Regions from separate parts of the Marinobacter salinus genome, predicted to be linked through region 3. Evidence: predicted binding sites of a transcription regulator. Region 3 holds the regulator's gene; each other region holds the start of a gene.
The links. Region 3 encodes sigma-54, which starts transcription at its own class of promoters, with help from an activator protein. Its sites were predicted from a motif close to ANTGGCATNNANNTTGCTNT; they were not measured.

Region 1: glnA (glutamate--ammonia ligase) is a predicted target of sigma-54. The motif match lies at 2,821-2,840, and genes of this name have one in related genera.
Region 2: flgA (flagellar basal body P-ring formation chaperone FlgA) is a predicted target of sigma-54. The motif match lies at 2,008-2,027, and genes of this name have one in related genera.

What each region holds. Positions count from the first base shown of each region.
Region 1 covers NZ_CP017715.1:2,636,056-2,640,785, reverse strand. The annotation lists gene glnL (nitrogen regulation protein NR(II)) at 1-303, opposite strand, end outside; gene BKP64_RS12205 (DUF4124 domain-containing protein) at 553-1,080, opposite strand; gene glnA (glutamate--ammonia ligase) at 1,263-2,666, opposite strand; gene typA (translational GTPase TypA) at 3,210-4,730, shown strand, end outside.
Region 2 covers NZ_CP017715.1:1,446,531-1,451,260, reverse strand. The annotation lists gene BKP64_RS06625 (pilus assembly protein PilB) at 1-87, shown strand, start outside; gene BKP64_RS06620 (flagella synthesis protein FlgN) at 167-637, opposite strand; gene flgM (flagellar biosynthesis anti-sigma factor FlgM) at 645-971, opposite strand; gene flgA (flagellar basal body P-ring formation chaperone FlgA) at 1,167-1,868, opposite strand; gene BKP64_RS06605 (chemotaxis protein CheV) at 2,056-2,985, shown strand; gene BKP64_RS06600 (CheR family methyltransferase) at 3,023-3,850, shown strand; gene BKP64_RS06595 (MFS transporter) at 3,855-4,730, shown strand, end outside.
Region 3 covers NZ_CP017715.1:460,830-465,559, forward strand. The annotation lists gene mgtE (magnesium transporter) at 1-216, opposite strand, end outside; gene BKP64_RS02190 (HPr family phosphocarrier protein) at 332-601, opposite strand; gene rapZ (RNase adapter RapZ) at 608-1,492, opposite strand; gene ptsN (PTS IIA-like nitrogen regulatory protein PtsN) at 1,521-1,991, opposite strand; gene hpf (ribosome hibernation promoting factor) at 2,078-2,386, opposite strand; gene BKP64_RS02210 (RNA polymerase factor sigma-54) at 2,498-4,024, opposite strand; gene lptB (LPS export ABC transporter ATP-binding protein) at 4,185-4,730, opposite strand, start outside.

The DNA.
Region 1 (4,730 bases), 1.9 Mb from region 3:
CGGTGTGACGGAATAATCCACCGTCAGTCGCGCGCCACTGGTGAGCAAAAACTCTGCCTCGCGACGGGTATAAGACTGGCCGTTTTCGGCGGCGGCATAAAGGGTTTTCAGGGCATCCTTTGAATCCACCAGGATATCGCTGAAAGGTTGGCTGCAGCTGCGGGTCATGCTGGTTTCAAACAGGCTTTCAGCGGCCGGATTCAGGTAACGGATCTTCAGGTCATCTTCGAGCACCAGCACGGCGGTGGTCAGGCTGTCCAGAATGCTCTTGTATCCGTTTGCGTTGGCCGAAGGCAATGCCATGAGTAAATCCCGTTGGCTCGACATGGTAAATGTGATGACCTCTTGAAGTCTGCAAGAAGCGAACCACTTTGAACACTGGTTAAAAAAGAGTGGGCTAAGTACGGGCAGGGGCGCCATTGGGTGCCAAAACATGCCGTAAGCTGGTGCATATTTGGAGAGGTGAAGTGACCAGCCCGGATTTATCGCCCTGTTGCTGGTCAGAGTATGGCTGGTTTATGGTGCGTGCGCACCAAGGTAGTGCGCTCCTGGTCAGTTTGCGGTGGAGGGGCGGTGAACGGTAAAGCTGATTGCCGGCCCGGCTTTTACCTGGACACCGTTCTCGTCCACGATATACGCCCTCGCATTGTGAGTTCCGCGAAAGACGTTGCTTACGGTGACGGTGCCTGACGTGGTTTGCCCAACAGGCTGGCCGTCAAGGGTGACTTCGTACTTGTGTCCTTCCTTCAGCCCAGGAGTACTTCGGACCTCAAACTGGATGTTACCGCTGCCACTGTGGAATGCCTGGTTGTTTTCCGGATAGGCGAAGGTAAGGCTTTGATAAACCGAGCCCTCACGTTTTACCTCTTCGCGGAGCTTATCGGTTTCACGAACATTCTGAGGTTTGGGAAGTGTCACCGTGGTGACCGGTTTTACTTCGACGGTTTCGGCACCATCGGATGGCTCATCGGAAAAGGTTACATTCCCATAAGCATCGACATTCCGGTAGACCTCAGCACTCGCTGCGGGACCCGTCAGCAGGATCAGGGCTGCTGCGAACAATCCGGTCCTCGGTTTCATAAGCACACCTGTTTAACTGGTTTTTATTGATTATCGGCGGCGCCCGGAGTCATTTCAACGCCTATGAGACGGGTTGTTGGTTACATATCGTTAACGGCGGCAGGCACTTGTGAGCGTCCTCACAAAAAAGCCCCGCTTTCGGGCGGGGCTCTTTCACACAATTCCGAATAAACGGGCTGTGTTTAGCAGGAGTAGTACAGCTCGAACTCAACCGGATGTGTGGTCATGTTCAGGCGCTCTACTTCGCCGCGCTTCAGTTCAACGTAACCCCCGATCATGTCCTCGGTGAAGACGCCACCGCGGGTCAGGAACTCGTGGTCGGCTTCGAGGCAATCCAGAGCTTCGGCCAGGGTTTCTGCTACGACCGGAATGTTCAGCGCCTCTTCTTTAGGCAGGTCGTACAGGTCCTTGTCCATGGCATCGCCCGGGTGGATCTTATTCTGGATGCCGTCCAGGCCAGCCATCATCAGGGCTGCGAACGCCAGGTACGGGTTGGCAGACGCGTCCGGGAAGCGCACTTCAATGCGACGTGCCTTCGGGGTGTTCACGTACGGAATACGGATCGAGGCTGAACGGTTACGGGCGGAGTAGGCCAGCATAACCGGTGCTTCAAAGCCCGGAACCAGACGCTTGTAGGAGTTGGTAGAGCTGTTGGTGAAGGCATTGATGGCCTTGGCGTGCTTGATAACACCGCCGATGTAGTACAGCGCTGCTTCACTGAGGCCCGCGTAGCTGTCGCCTGCAAACAGGTTTTTGCCATCTTTGCTCAGTGACATGTGCACGTGCATGCCGGAACCGTTATCTCCAACAACCGGCTTCGGCATGAAGGTGGCGGTCTTGCCGTATGCGTGAGCCACGTTGTGTACGCAGTACTTCAGAATCTGAACTTCGTCAGCTTTCTTGGTCAGCGTGTTGGCGCCAACACCGATTTCACACTGGCCCGCTGTACCAACTTCGTGGTGGTGAACCTCAATGTCCAGTCCCATGGATTCCATGGCGGCACACATGGCGCCACGCAGGTCGTGCAGGCTGTCTACCGGTGGAACCGGGAAGTAGCCGCCTTTTACGCCCGGACGGTGGCCAATGTTGTTGCGATCGAAATCTTCACCGGAAACCCAGGCCGCTTCTTCGGAGTGGATAGAGTAGTTGGCGCCTTTCATGTCGACTTCCCATTTGACGGAGTCAAATACGAAGAATTCAGGCTCGGGGCCAAACAACGCGCCATCAGCGATGCCAGTGGATTTCAGATATTCTTCTGCACGACGGGCAACGGAGCGTGGGTCACGCTCATAACCCTGCATGGTGGAAGGCTCTACGATGTCGCAGGTAATGTTGACAGTGGTTTCTTCGGTGAACGGGTCCAGGACGGTGCTGGAATCATCCGGCATCAGAATCATGTCGGATTCGTTGATGCCTTTCCAGCCTGAGATTGAAGAGCCGTCGAACATCTTTCCGTCAGCAAAGAAGTCTTCGTCTACCTCGGAAGCCGGCAGAGTTACGTGCTGTTCCTTGCCGCGGCTGTCAGTGAATCGCAGGTCGACCCACTTAACTTCGTGTTCTTTGATCAAATCAACTGTCTTGGACATTTCACATGCTCCGTAAGTTATCCCGCGTCAGCGGACACATTCATGTTCATTAGGCCGGATCGTTCAGAGTTACTGATATCCGATCTATTATTCAGGAAATGGCAGCTTAACAAATGCCAGTGCCACTTACCTGCAAATTTCGGCTGATTTCGATAAAGCAAGGCGCTTGCCAATTTTTAGGGCACGCGCCAGAGGTCATGTGTCGCGGGGCTTTTCGCCATGTTCGCCTTGCTGGACATGATGTATTGGTGCGGCTAGCTTTCGAAACGAGCACCAAAATGGGGCGCATCGAATAAGGTGTGCATTAAAATGGTGCGTATTCACTCTGAAGGAATAAGCGTTTTTCTTCATATTAACGACACAGACTTTTCGATATACTGCGCGCCTCCTCATTTTAACCCTGACTCGCTCAGCCAGTCGGGGGCTGGTGCCGCCCGGCGCCGGACGATGGGTTCATTTTACGGATTTGAGATGGCATGTGAGAGGCTTTGCCTCCTTTTAGACCCTCTCAGGTCAAAGAAAGCATGCCGCAGGATTAAAGTTGTGATTGAGAAGCTTCGTAATATCGCCATTATCGCCCACGTCGACCATGGCAAGACCACGCTCGTAGACAAACTGTTGCGTCAGTCCGGCACGCTGGACCGCAAAGAGCTCGAGAACGAGCGCGTGATGGATTCCAACGACCAGGAAAAAGAGCGTGGCATCACCATTCTCGCCAAGAATACGGCCCTGAAGTGGAATGACTACGACATTAACATCGTGGACACGCCAGGGCACGCCGATTTCGGTGGTGAAGTCGAGCGGGTTATGAGTATGGTCGATTGCGTGTTGCTGGTGGTGGACTCTATTGATGGTCCCATGCCGCAAACCCGGTTTGTGACTCAGAAAGCCTTTGATGCGGGCCTTCACCCGATCGTGGTAGTCAACAAGATTGACCGCCCCGGTGCCCGGCCTGACTGGGTTGTTGATCAGGTCTTTGATCTGTTTGATAACCTTGGCGCCACTGACGAGCAGCTGGACTTCCCCATTGTCTATGCCAGTGCCCTGAATGGCATCGCCGGCATGGATCACGAGAACCTCGATGACAACATGGATGCGGTGTTTCAGGCGATTGTTGATCATGTGCCGGCACCGAATGTCGATCTGGACGGGCCGTTCCAGATGCAGATTTCCCAGCTGGATTACAGTAGCTTTCTGGGTGTAATTGGCATCGGCCGGATCGCTCGCGGCAAGATCAAGACCAATTCGCCGGTGACCGCTATTGGTGCCAACGGCAAAAAACGTAATGGCCGTATCCTCAAAATTATGGGGCACTCCGGTCTGCAACGGGTCGAGGTTGATGAAGCGCAGGCAGGCGATATTGTCTGTGTGAGCGGCCTGGATGAGCTGTTTATTTCCGACACGCTGTGTGATCAGAACAATGTCGAGGCGTTGCCGCCGCTGACAGTCGATGAACCGACGGTATCCATGACCTTCCAGGTCAACGATTCGCCGTTCTGCGGTAAAGAAGGCAAGTTCATAACCAGCCGAAACATTAAAGAGCGTCTGGAAAAGGAGCTTCTTCACAACGTTGCGTTGCGCGTTGAAGAAGGCGAGTCTGCCGACAAGTTCAAGGTTTCCGGCCGAGGCGAACTGCACCTGTCGGTGCTGATTGAAAACATGCGTCGCGAGAACTTCGAGTTGGCCGTTGGTCGTCCTGAAGTGGTCATCAAGGAAGTCGATGGTGTAAAGCAAGAGCCCTACGAGAACGTTATTATCGACATCGAAGAGCAGCACCAGGGTGCCTTGATGGAGCAGATGGGCCTGCGCAAGGGCGACCTGACCAATATGGTTCCGGATGGCAAGGGACGTATGCGTCTGGAATACACCATTCCAGCGCGCGGCCTTATCGGTTTCCGTAACTCGTTTCTGACCCTGACTTCGGGCTCCGGTATTCTGACTTCAACCTTCAGCCATTACGGCCCGATCAAGGGTGGCGATGTCACCAGTCGCCAGAACGGCGTATTGGTGTCCATGGCGACCGGTGCCGCGTTGACGTACTCGCTGGAAACTCTGCAGAGCCGC
Region 2 (4,730 bases), 990 kb from region 3:
GGGAATCATTCCCCGTCAATGGGCAATGTGAGCATCAACGACGTCCGGTTCCATCCCGATTCCAGGATAACTATCTACACACGATGAGCGGTTCGGGCGGGGCGGGGCTCCTGACACGAAAACGCCCGGTCCTGCCGGGCATCTTATTCAAGGACACGTCAGTGTTTCAGGCGCTCGCAAGAATGGTCCGGCTTGATACCGACGTGTGTTCTCCTTTTGCACCATAAAGCTTTTGCTGGGCGGTTGCGCCCCGAAAAATATCTGTAAGGCGGGAGAGCCGTTTCTGAAGGTGGCTCATGATTCGACCGTTATTATGGTTGAGTGTCTGGCACACCGACATTTTGACATCTGCCTCTTTCCAGAGGCTGTAGAGTTCGGTCAGGCCTGCGCTGCGAATAAAGCGTGAGGGCTCCCCGCTATCCGGTCGGTAGCCCATAGCAACAAGCGTACGAATTTTCTGTTTCGCCCGTTCGCGGATCTCGCTCAGCAATTGATTTTTTTCGGCGGTCAGAGCATCCAGTGCGCGTATATCTGACGATGCCAGGCAGGTTTTCTCCTTGAGAAGGATGTCCTCCAGTTCTTGCAGTTGCTGGACATCCTGAGAAAGAGCGTGTTTCAGTTCATCAATTGGAGCCATGGTTTACTCACCCGAAAATGCTTTCATCCATCTCAAGCATTTTCTGGGCCAGCTTCTCTGCGTCCACCTTATAAGTGCCATTCTCCAGAGCTGACCGGATTTCGGCAATCCGATCGTCATCCATCTCCGGAAAGTCACCCAGCTTCTGTTCAAGCTGTTTAAGGTTCTTGGCCTGACTGCTCAGGCTGACGTTCTCTCCCCGTGCGCCCTGCGCTTGGGATTTTGCCTGTTGGTCGGTTGCCGGCTGGGCAGCCTGGGTGCCCGTTGCCTTGTCGGCCGTGGTCCGCTGGGTGTTGACCTGGCCTGGGCCAATTCCATTTAAGTCAACTGACATATCAATACCTGCTGCGTGTGACGTCACGCTCGGACGTGACTTACTCGAATTTATAGTCGTTTAACGGCCGGGCCGTCCGTACCTTTAGAAAAATTTCAGGCCCCTGCATTAATATTTTTTCACTCTGGCACCCGCGAGAGGAGGGCAAACACGGCAGTTTCTTGCCGGGCGGCACCGCGTTGCCTTTGCCGCGTGTTACATGGGAATCTCTACCCGGCCCGGAGCCACAACATTTGCCTTAACAGTCCTGGCGGAAACAAGGTTTTCAACCAACACCTGCTCACCGACAGACGCACTTGCCAGCGCCTTGCCGCGCGTACTCACCGAGAATGAGCCACTCTTTGCGGTAATGATAACATGGTCGCCCCTTTCGACAGCGTCAGGGGCTGCCAGAAGGTCCGGTGTAATCAGTGAGCCGGAATTGACCGGCCGCCGAACTTCCATGCCTACCACGTCCTGTGCCTGGCGCATAATTCCGCGCCGGGTGGCGTTGATTACAACCGTGTCTGTTGTCACCATGTCTTTCGTCACACGCTCTCCCCGGGTAAGCGGGCGCGCAGCAACAAGGGCAGGCCCGGTTATGGAAACCGATGCGGTCACAAACAGGCGCCAGGGTCGTTCACTCTCGCAGGCAACCTGAAGCGAGGGGCGCGTGCTTTTCCAGGGGTCACCCGTGAATTCAACCGAGAGTGGGTTTAGGCAATGTGCCAGTGACAGCCTGTCGTCGATACTGCCTGTTTCGAAGGATACCTTGTAGCCGTTCGCGGCCTGCTGTTTGGCAAAAATCTCAAGAAATCCAACCGCCGCTTCGTGGACCTGGGTTGCGGTTAGTTCTGTTCCGGCGAATGCGCTGAAGCTAGACATTAGCAGGGTTAGGGCGTAAATGGTGGTGCGCATACCTGTTAGTTTGTCCTATGCTGTCAATCAGAGTCCAAATGCCCGATAGTTGCTAAGGGTTCGGGCGTGATGGCCGTTAAACAGACTGAAACCGTATGGTGATGACGGTTTATTGTCAGCCGGTTGAATTTCAAAGGACCGAGCAAAATGCATGCCGACGTAGTTCCGGCGAGCCAGGAGAGAAAAGATGGCAGGGGTATTGGATAGTGTAAATCAGCGTACCCAGCTGGTTGGGCAGAATCGTCTTGAGCTGCTTCTGTTCCGCTTGCGCGGGCGACAGATGTACGGCATCAATGTGTTCAAAGTCAAAGAGGTTCTGCAATGCCCGAAGCTGTCTTCGATTCCCAATAGCAGAACCGTGGTGCGTGGCGTGGCTCACATCCGGGGCGAAACCATTCCGATCATTGATCTCAGTATGTCGATTGGCCTTCCGGGTATACCGCAGGAGGAGCTGGCAACCAGTTTTGTGATCATCACCGAATATAATCGCAAGACGCAGGGTTTTCTGGTCTCCGGGGTTGAACGGATCATGAACATGAACTGGGAGGATATTCTTCCGCCGCCGAAAGGTGCCGGTAAGGATGTCTATCTGACGGCGGTGACCAAAATTGATGATAAACTAGTAGAAATTATTGATGTAGAGAAGATTCTTTCAGAAGTTTCTCCTCTCCGTGAAGATGTTACGGAGGCCGTGCTGAGCAAGAGTGCAGAGAGGGTGCCCGGACACCTGCCCGTGCTCGTTGTTGACGACTCGACAGTCGCCCGCCGCCAGATTGAGCGCTGCCTTACGGCCATCGGGATGGAAGTTGTTACGAAGAACGACGGCAAGCAGGCTTTTCAGTATCTTAAAGAGATCACGGAAGACGGCTCAAAAGCGCGGGATCATCTGGCTCTGGTGATTTCCGATGTGGAGATGCCGGAAATGGACGGTTATACCCTGGTTACCCGTTGTAAGGCTGATCCGGCGCTCAGCGATTTGTTTATAATGCTGCATACTTCATTGAGCGGTGTTTTCAATAAAGCTATGGTTCAGAAGGTCGGTGCTGACGACTTCATGGCCAAGTTCAGCCCGGACGAGCTTGCAGAGCGGGTGATGGAAATCATTGATCAGGGTTGAGACCACTGCTCACGGATTCATTCAGAACTGAGATTCAATGAAAGCGGATATAACTCCACAGGAATACGAAGCTTTTAAGACGTTCCTGCAGGATGCGTGCGGCATTTTACTGGGTGACAATAAACAGTACCTGGTCAAAAGCCGCCTCCGGCGCATTCTGGAAGAAAATCAGCTCGACTCTCTTGGCGGGCTGCTAGAGCGTCTCAAGCGTCCGGGGAGGGCCAACCTCCGGGAGGTTGTCATTGATGCAATGACAACCAACGAGACGCTGTGGTTCAGGGACAATCATCCATTTCGTATCCTTCAGGAAAAGTTACTTCCGGAGTTCGCTGAACGAAAGCTGACCCAGCCGTTACGACTCTGGTCGGCAGCCTGTTCAACGGGGCAGGAACCATACTCGATCGGAATGATTTTGGAAGAGTTCCGGCGCACCAGGCCTGGAAAAATACGCGATGTCAGAATAACGGCAACGGATATTTCCAAGAGCGTTCTGGAGGTGGCCCGGCGTGGCGAGTACGAAATGATTGCTATCGGCCGTGGGCTTTCACCCGAACGCCAGAAGCAGTTCTTTACACCATCACCCAATGGTGGCTGGCAGATTCGTCCCCAACTGAAAGGCATGGTGGAGTTCAAGGAGCTGAATCTGCTGGAACGCTACATGCTGGGGAAGTTTGATATCGTTATGTGCCGGAATGTTCTGATCTATTTCTCAGCAGAGCTGAAAAAGGACATTCTTACCCGGATTCATGCCACGCTGAACCCCGGCGGTTACCTGATACTTGGCGCCTCGGAGTCCCTTAACGGGCTGTCGCATCTCTATGAGATGGTGCAGTGCCATCCGGGCATTATTTACAGGAAAAAGTAACGCCATGCCCCTCAACGTCTGGGTTCTGGTTGCCGCGCAGGCACTCGCCATGTGTACGGCGCCCTTCATTGTTTTCATTGGTAGTATCCAGGGTCGCCTCCTTTCTCCCGTGCCAGAATATGCCACACTACCTGTCGGGCTGGTTGTCGTGGGTACGGTGCTGGCCATCAAGCCCGCGACCTGGCTGATGGAAAGAATTGGCCGAAAACGGGTGATGCTCCTCGGAACTGTCATGGGTATGACAGCCGCATTTTTGGGTGCCTTGGCTTCCTGGCAGGGCCTGTTTCCTTTGCTTTGTCTGGCATCTGTCCTTGGCGGAACCGGCTTGGCCGTTGTTCATCAGTATCGTTTTGCCGCGATGGAGTCGGTACCTCCCGGTTTGGCCGCGACGGCTGCCGCCCGCGTGCTACTGGGTGGTCTCGTTGCTGCCTGGCTTGGTCCTGAAGTCGCTGCGCTGGGTGGTGGCGGAGAGCATCCGTTCCTGCTCAGTTGGCTGGGGCTGGCAGCGGTGCAGGCATCGGCTCTGGTCATTCTGGTTCTGGGGTACAGGGCCGGGGGGGAGCTGGTTCGGGAAACCCATTCCGGGGGTGGTCGTCCGCTAACAGAAATTCTCAAAAATCCGCTCGTCTGGGCGGCCATCAGTGCTGCGTCTGTCGGGTACGCTGTCATGAGCTTTATTATGACCGCGACGCCACTTAGCATGACAGAGTTGGCCGGGCATGACCTGAATGACGCCAAGCGGGTTATTCAGCTCCACATCATGGCCATGTATTTGCCCTCATTGATCAGCGGATGGTTGACCCGAGTGATTGGTATTCCCGTGATGATGGCCGGTGGATTGTTGGCTTATTTTGCCTGCGTGGCGCTCGCTGCAAGTGGT
Region 3 (4,730 bases):
ATACTGGAGAACTTCCCCTTCCAGCTGTTTGTCCACCAGGTTCCATAACAGGGCCCGCTGGCGGGGAGGAGAGGACTCAAGAAGGTGGGCAATATCACTGGGGCTCAGGCCGCCGTTAAGGATGCGGGCAACCTGTTTCAGGGCGCCACTGTCCAGAGCTTCGCTCAGGGATCGAAGGCGTTGACGGGCCTGGCTTTTTTCCAGAATATCGGTCATGAATTACCCACAGTCAGAAAACGCCTTTATTATAGTGGAGTTAGGTTGCACAGGTGAGAAAGAGTTGTAGGTGAATGCCGCAGAAGCTTCCGTTCGGGCCACGGCAAGCCTGGTGTTACCCGCCTTCCCCAAAATAGTCATTTATCAGTTTGACCAGGGCGTCAATGGCTTCCCGCTCATCGTGGCCATCCGCAATCAATTCTACGTTGGTCCCCTGGCTGGCGGCCAGCATCATGACCTGCATAATGTTTTTGGCATCCACTTCCCGACCCTTGCCGCTGATCCTTACACTGCTTTCGAATTCCGATGCCGTGGCGACCAGCTTGGCAGTCGCCCGGGCATGCAGTCCCAGTTTGTTGATGATGGTGATGGGCTTGCGGATCATGCTGGTTCAGATCTCTTCCCGGGATTGCAGATGCGGTAATTCGGTATGGCGGACCTGAACGTTGCTGTACTGCTGGCGGAAATGTTCGCAGAGCTGTTCCGACACGTAGACCGAGCGATGCTGGCCGCCGGTGCAACCAATGGAAATGGTCATATAGCTGCGGTTGCTGTCGGCAAATGAAGGTAGCCAGGTGTCCAGAAAAGCGGTCAGATCATCAATCATCTTGCGGCTGGCAGGTTCTTTCTCCAGGAAGTCGATGACTGGCTGATCGGTGCCGACGAACTTGCGCAGACTGTTGTCCCAGTATGGGTTTGGAAGACAGCGCACGTCGAACACATAGTCGGAGTCCAGCGGAACACCGTGTTTGAAACCAAAGGACTGGAACAACAGGGCGAGCTCCTGGTCTTTCCGGCCCACGACGCGCTGTTTGATCATGTCGCGCAGTTCGTACATGGACATGCCAGTGGTATTCACATAAAGATCTGACAGCTTGGAGAGCGGTTCCAGGCACTCCTTTTCATAACTGATGGCTTCCCTGAGAGATGTTTTATCATCGCTTAGGGGGTGCTTGCGGCGAGTGGCGTGGAATCTCTGGAGCAGGGATTGTTCGTCGGCATCGAGAAATATGACTTCGACGGTGACTCCGGTTTCCTGGAGCTGCCGGTATATCTCTTCAAAATTGGCGAGTTCGCCGGACAGGTTGCGTGCATCAATACTGACGGCCATTTTGCCTAGCCGGCCGGGTGTTGCCTGGTTAGTGGCTTCCCGTGTGAGCGGGAAAAGCAGTCCAATGGGGAGGTTGTCAATGCAATAAAACCCCAGGTCTTCAAGAACATGGAGTGCCGTACTCTTGCCTGAACCGGACCTGCCACTGACGATGATCAGTTTCATGGTTACCCCTTCTCCACAAAAATCAGTGTCAGCCGTTTGCTGCAGTCATACGCTCATACAGTGTTTTGGCGTCGTCAGACTGGCGCAGGCGATCGCAGAATGCGCGTTCATTAAACTTCTCCGCCAGTTGGCTTAGCAGCTCCAGGTGCTCGCTGGTGGCCTCCTTGGGAACAACGAGGGCAAACACCAGGTCGACCGGCTGGTTATCGATAGCGTCGAACTCAATGCTTTCTTCCAGCGTCATCAGTACACCAACGACGTGATCCAATCCTTCGAGGCGGCAATGGGGTATGGCGATGCCTTGCCCGATGCCAGTGCTGCCCAAGCGCTCGCGGGCGACCAGGTTGTTGAAAATCTGGGTCTCACTGAGCGAACCGTCATGCTGGTTGATCTGCTCGGCAATGAATTCCAGAACCCGTTTCTTGCTGGAGGCCTGAACCCGGCAAAGGGTCAGCTCTGGAGCAAGTATGTTGTCAATGGTCAGGGATGTGTCGCTCATGAATCGACTGCATTTCCGTAAAAAAAAGGCTGCGGCAGGATAGCCATGCCGCAGCGCGATGAGATGACACGCATGAAAACGGGTAGTTAACGAGAGCCGTTTCCGTGCATCCGGTCTACATTTTTTTCCTTGTGCTTGAGGATCTGGCGGTCCAGTTTGTCAATGAGCGAGTCAATCGCTGCATACATGTCCTCATTCTCAGCCTTTGCGTGAATCTCACCACCAACCACGTGAAGGGTTGCTTCCGCCATCTGACGCACTTTTTCCACTTCCAGGGTCACCTGACAATTACTGATGTGGTCAAAGTGGCGTTCCAGTTTCTCAAATTTCTCTGAAACATAATCTTTCAAAGCGGGAGTCAGTTCTACGTGATGGCCTGAAATGTTGAGTTGCATAGGCTTCTCCTGTTGTCATCATGCCGGCCTCGAAGGGCCGGGCTGGGTGCTGGCGCATCGCGCGCCGGCGAATAGTATTCCTTGGCAAATCCTGTTCCGGGCAGCGCTTGCCTAAACCAGTCGCTTCCGCTCATTCGAGGGCGGAATATGCATCGCTTCCCGATACTTGGCCACGGTGCGTCTCGCCACCTTGATACCCTGTTCCCCTAGCATGGCTGCAATTTTACTGTCACTCAACGGCTTTTTGGGAGTTTCTGCCGCAATCAGCTTTTTGATCATTGCGCGGATTGCTGTTGAGGAGCATTCCCCCCCCTCGTTGGTGCTGACATGGCTGGAGAAGAAATATTTAAGCTCAAAAATCCCCCGGGGAGTATGCATGTACTTCTGTGTGGTCACACGGGAGATCGTCGATTCATGCATCTCTACCGCCTGGGCAATGTCCGAGAGGATCAGGGGCTTCATGGCCTCTTCACCTTCATCCAGAAATCCCTGTTGGTGTTCCACGATACGTGTCGCCACCTTCAGCAGGGTTTCGTTTCGGCTTTGCAGGCTTTTGATAAACCACTTTGCCTCTTGAAGCTGATCCCGCAGGTAGGTGTTGTCCGCGCTGCTATCGGCCCGCCGTATAAGAGAAGCATAGCTTGCATTGACACGAATGCGGGGGGCAATTTCAGGATTCAGCTCGACGCGCCAGCGACCATTATGTTTGCGGACAATAACGTCGGGTATGACGTAGTCGGGTTCGGCGCGGTCGAGGACATCACCCGGGCGAGGGTTTAGGCCGGTAATGAGCGCCAGAACCTCTCGGAGCTGATCTTCTTTCAAGCGGCTTCGGCGCAGTAACTGAGCGTAGTCACGATTACCCAGGAGATTGATATAGTGGGTAATCACTAACCGGGCCTGGGCCAGCCATGGTGTGTCTGGAGGCAACTGATTCAGTTGGATGAGCAGGCATTCCTGGAGGTCCCGGGCAAACACGCCGGGAGGATCGAAGTGCTGCAACCGGTGCAGGACCGCCTCCACCTCGTCCAGTTCCAGCGGATCTTCCTCATTCTCATCAAGCAGGCCCGCGTGGATTTCTTCCAGAGGGCTGGTCAGGTAGCCCCGCTCATTCACCGCATCCATCAGCGCGTGGGCAATGGCCCGGTCCCGTTCGTTTAACGGCGTCAGGTTCAGTTGCCACTCAAGGTGATCTTGAAGGGTTTCGGTGGGGGAGTTGCGGGTTTCGAAGTCGTGATCGTTTTCGTCATCGTTCCGGGCGGTCGATGCCGGGGCAGACTGGTAGATATCATCCCAGGCAGTATCGACGGGCAGATCATCGGGAATATTGTCCGGAATCTCATTTTCTGAAGTCCAGTCCGGACCATTTTCTGTTTCATCCCAGTCAGAGGCAGACTCCGAGGCTGGCTCGGCACTGGCTTCGGTGCTGCTCTCGTCACGATTTCCGCTGTCTTCGTTTGAGCTGGCTTCCGGCTCGTCATCCTCCTCGGAGTTCTCCAGCATGGGGTTGGATTCCAGTGCCTGCTGGATTTCCTGTTGAAGGTCGAGGGTGGAGAGCTGCAGTAGCCGGATCGCCTGTTGCAGCTGGGGCGTCATGGTCAGGCTTTGACCCAGCTTTAACTGTAAGGAGGCTTTCATCACCATGGTTCAGGATCCGTTGCTAATCAGCGCTCTGCATCGAGGCAGTAAAATAAAAAATCGTTGTATGCCGGTTACTTGCCATGTCAGGCAGAAGCCCAAGCAAGTTCTTTGCCGAGTTTACTTGCTAGCGGTCATCAACACAATCGGCCGAGGGACGTCACAGCCTGAATTCATCGCCGAGATACACTTCCTTGACCTGTTCGTTGGCCAGTATCGCCTCTGAGTTGCCGGACGCAATGATGTGCCCGCCGGAAACTATGTAGGCCTTTTCACAAATATCGAGGGTTTCCCGCACATTGTGATCGGTAATCAGAACACCGATGCCTTTGTCCCGAAGGTGGCGGATAATATGTTTGATATCGCTGACGGAAATCGGGTCCACGCCGGCGAAAGGCTCGTCCAGCAGGATAAATGCGGGCTCCATTGCGAGGGCCCTGGCGATTTCTACCCGCCGGCGCTCCCCCCCTGACAACGCCATGCCGACACTGTCGCGAATGTGGGTGATATGGAACTCTTCCAGAAGTTCTTGCAGTTTGGCATCGCGGTCGGTGCGACTGAGCCCTTTGCGGGTTTCCAGAATGGCCATGATGTTGTCGCGCACGGAGAGTTTCCGGAAAACCGACGCTTCCTGTGGCAGATAGCCGATTCCCTTGCGGGCGCGGCCGTGCATCGGTAGGGGCGTAATGTCTTGGCTGTCGATGGT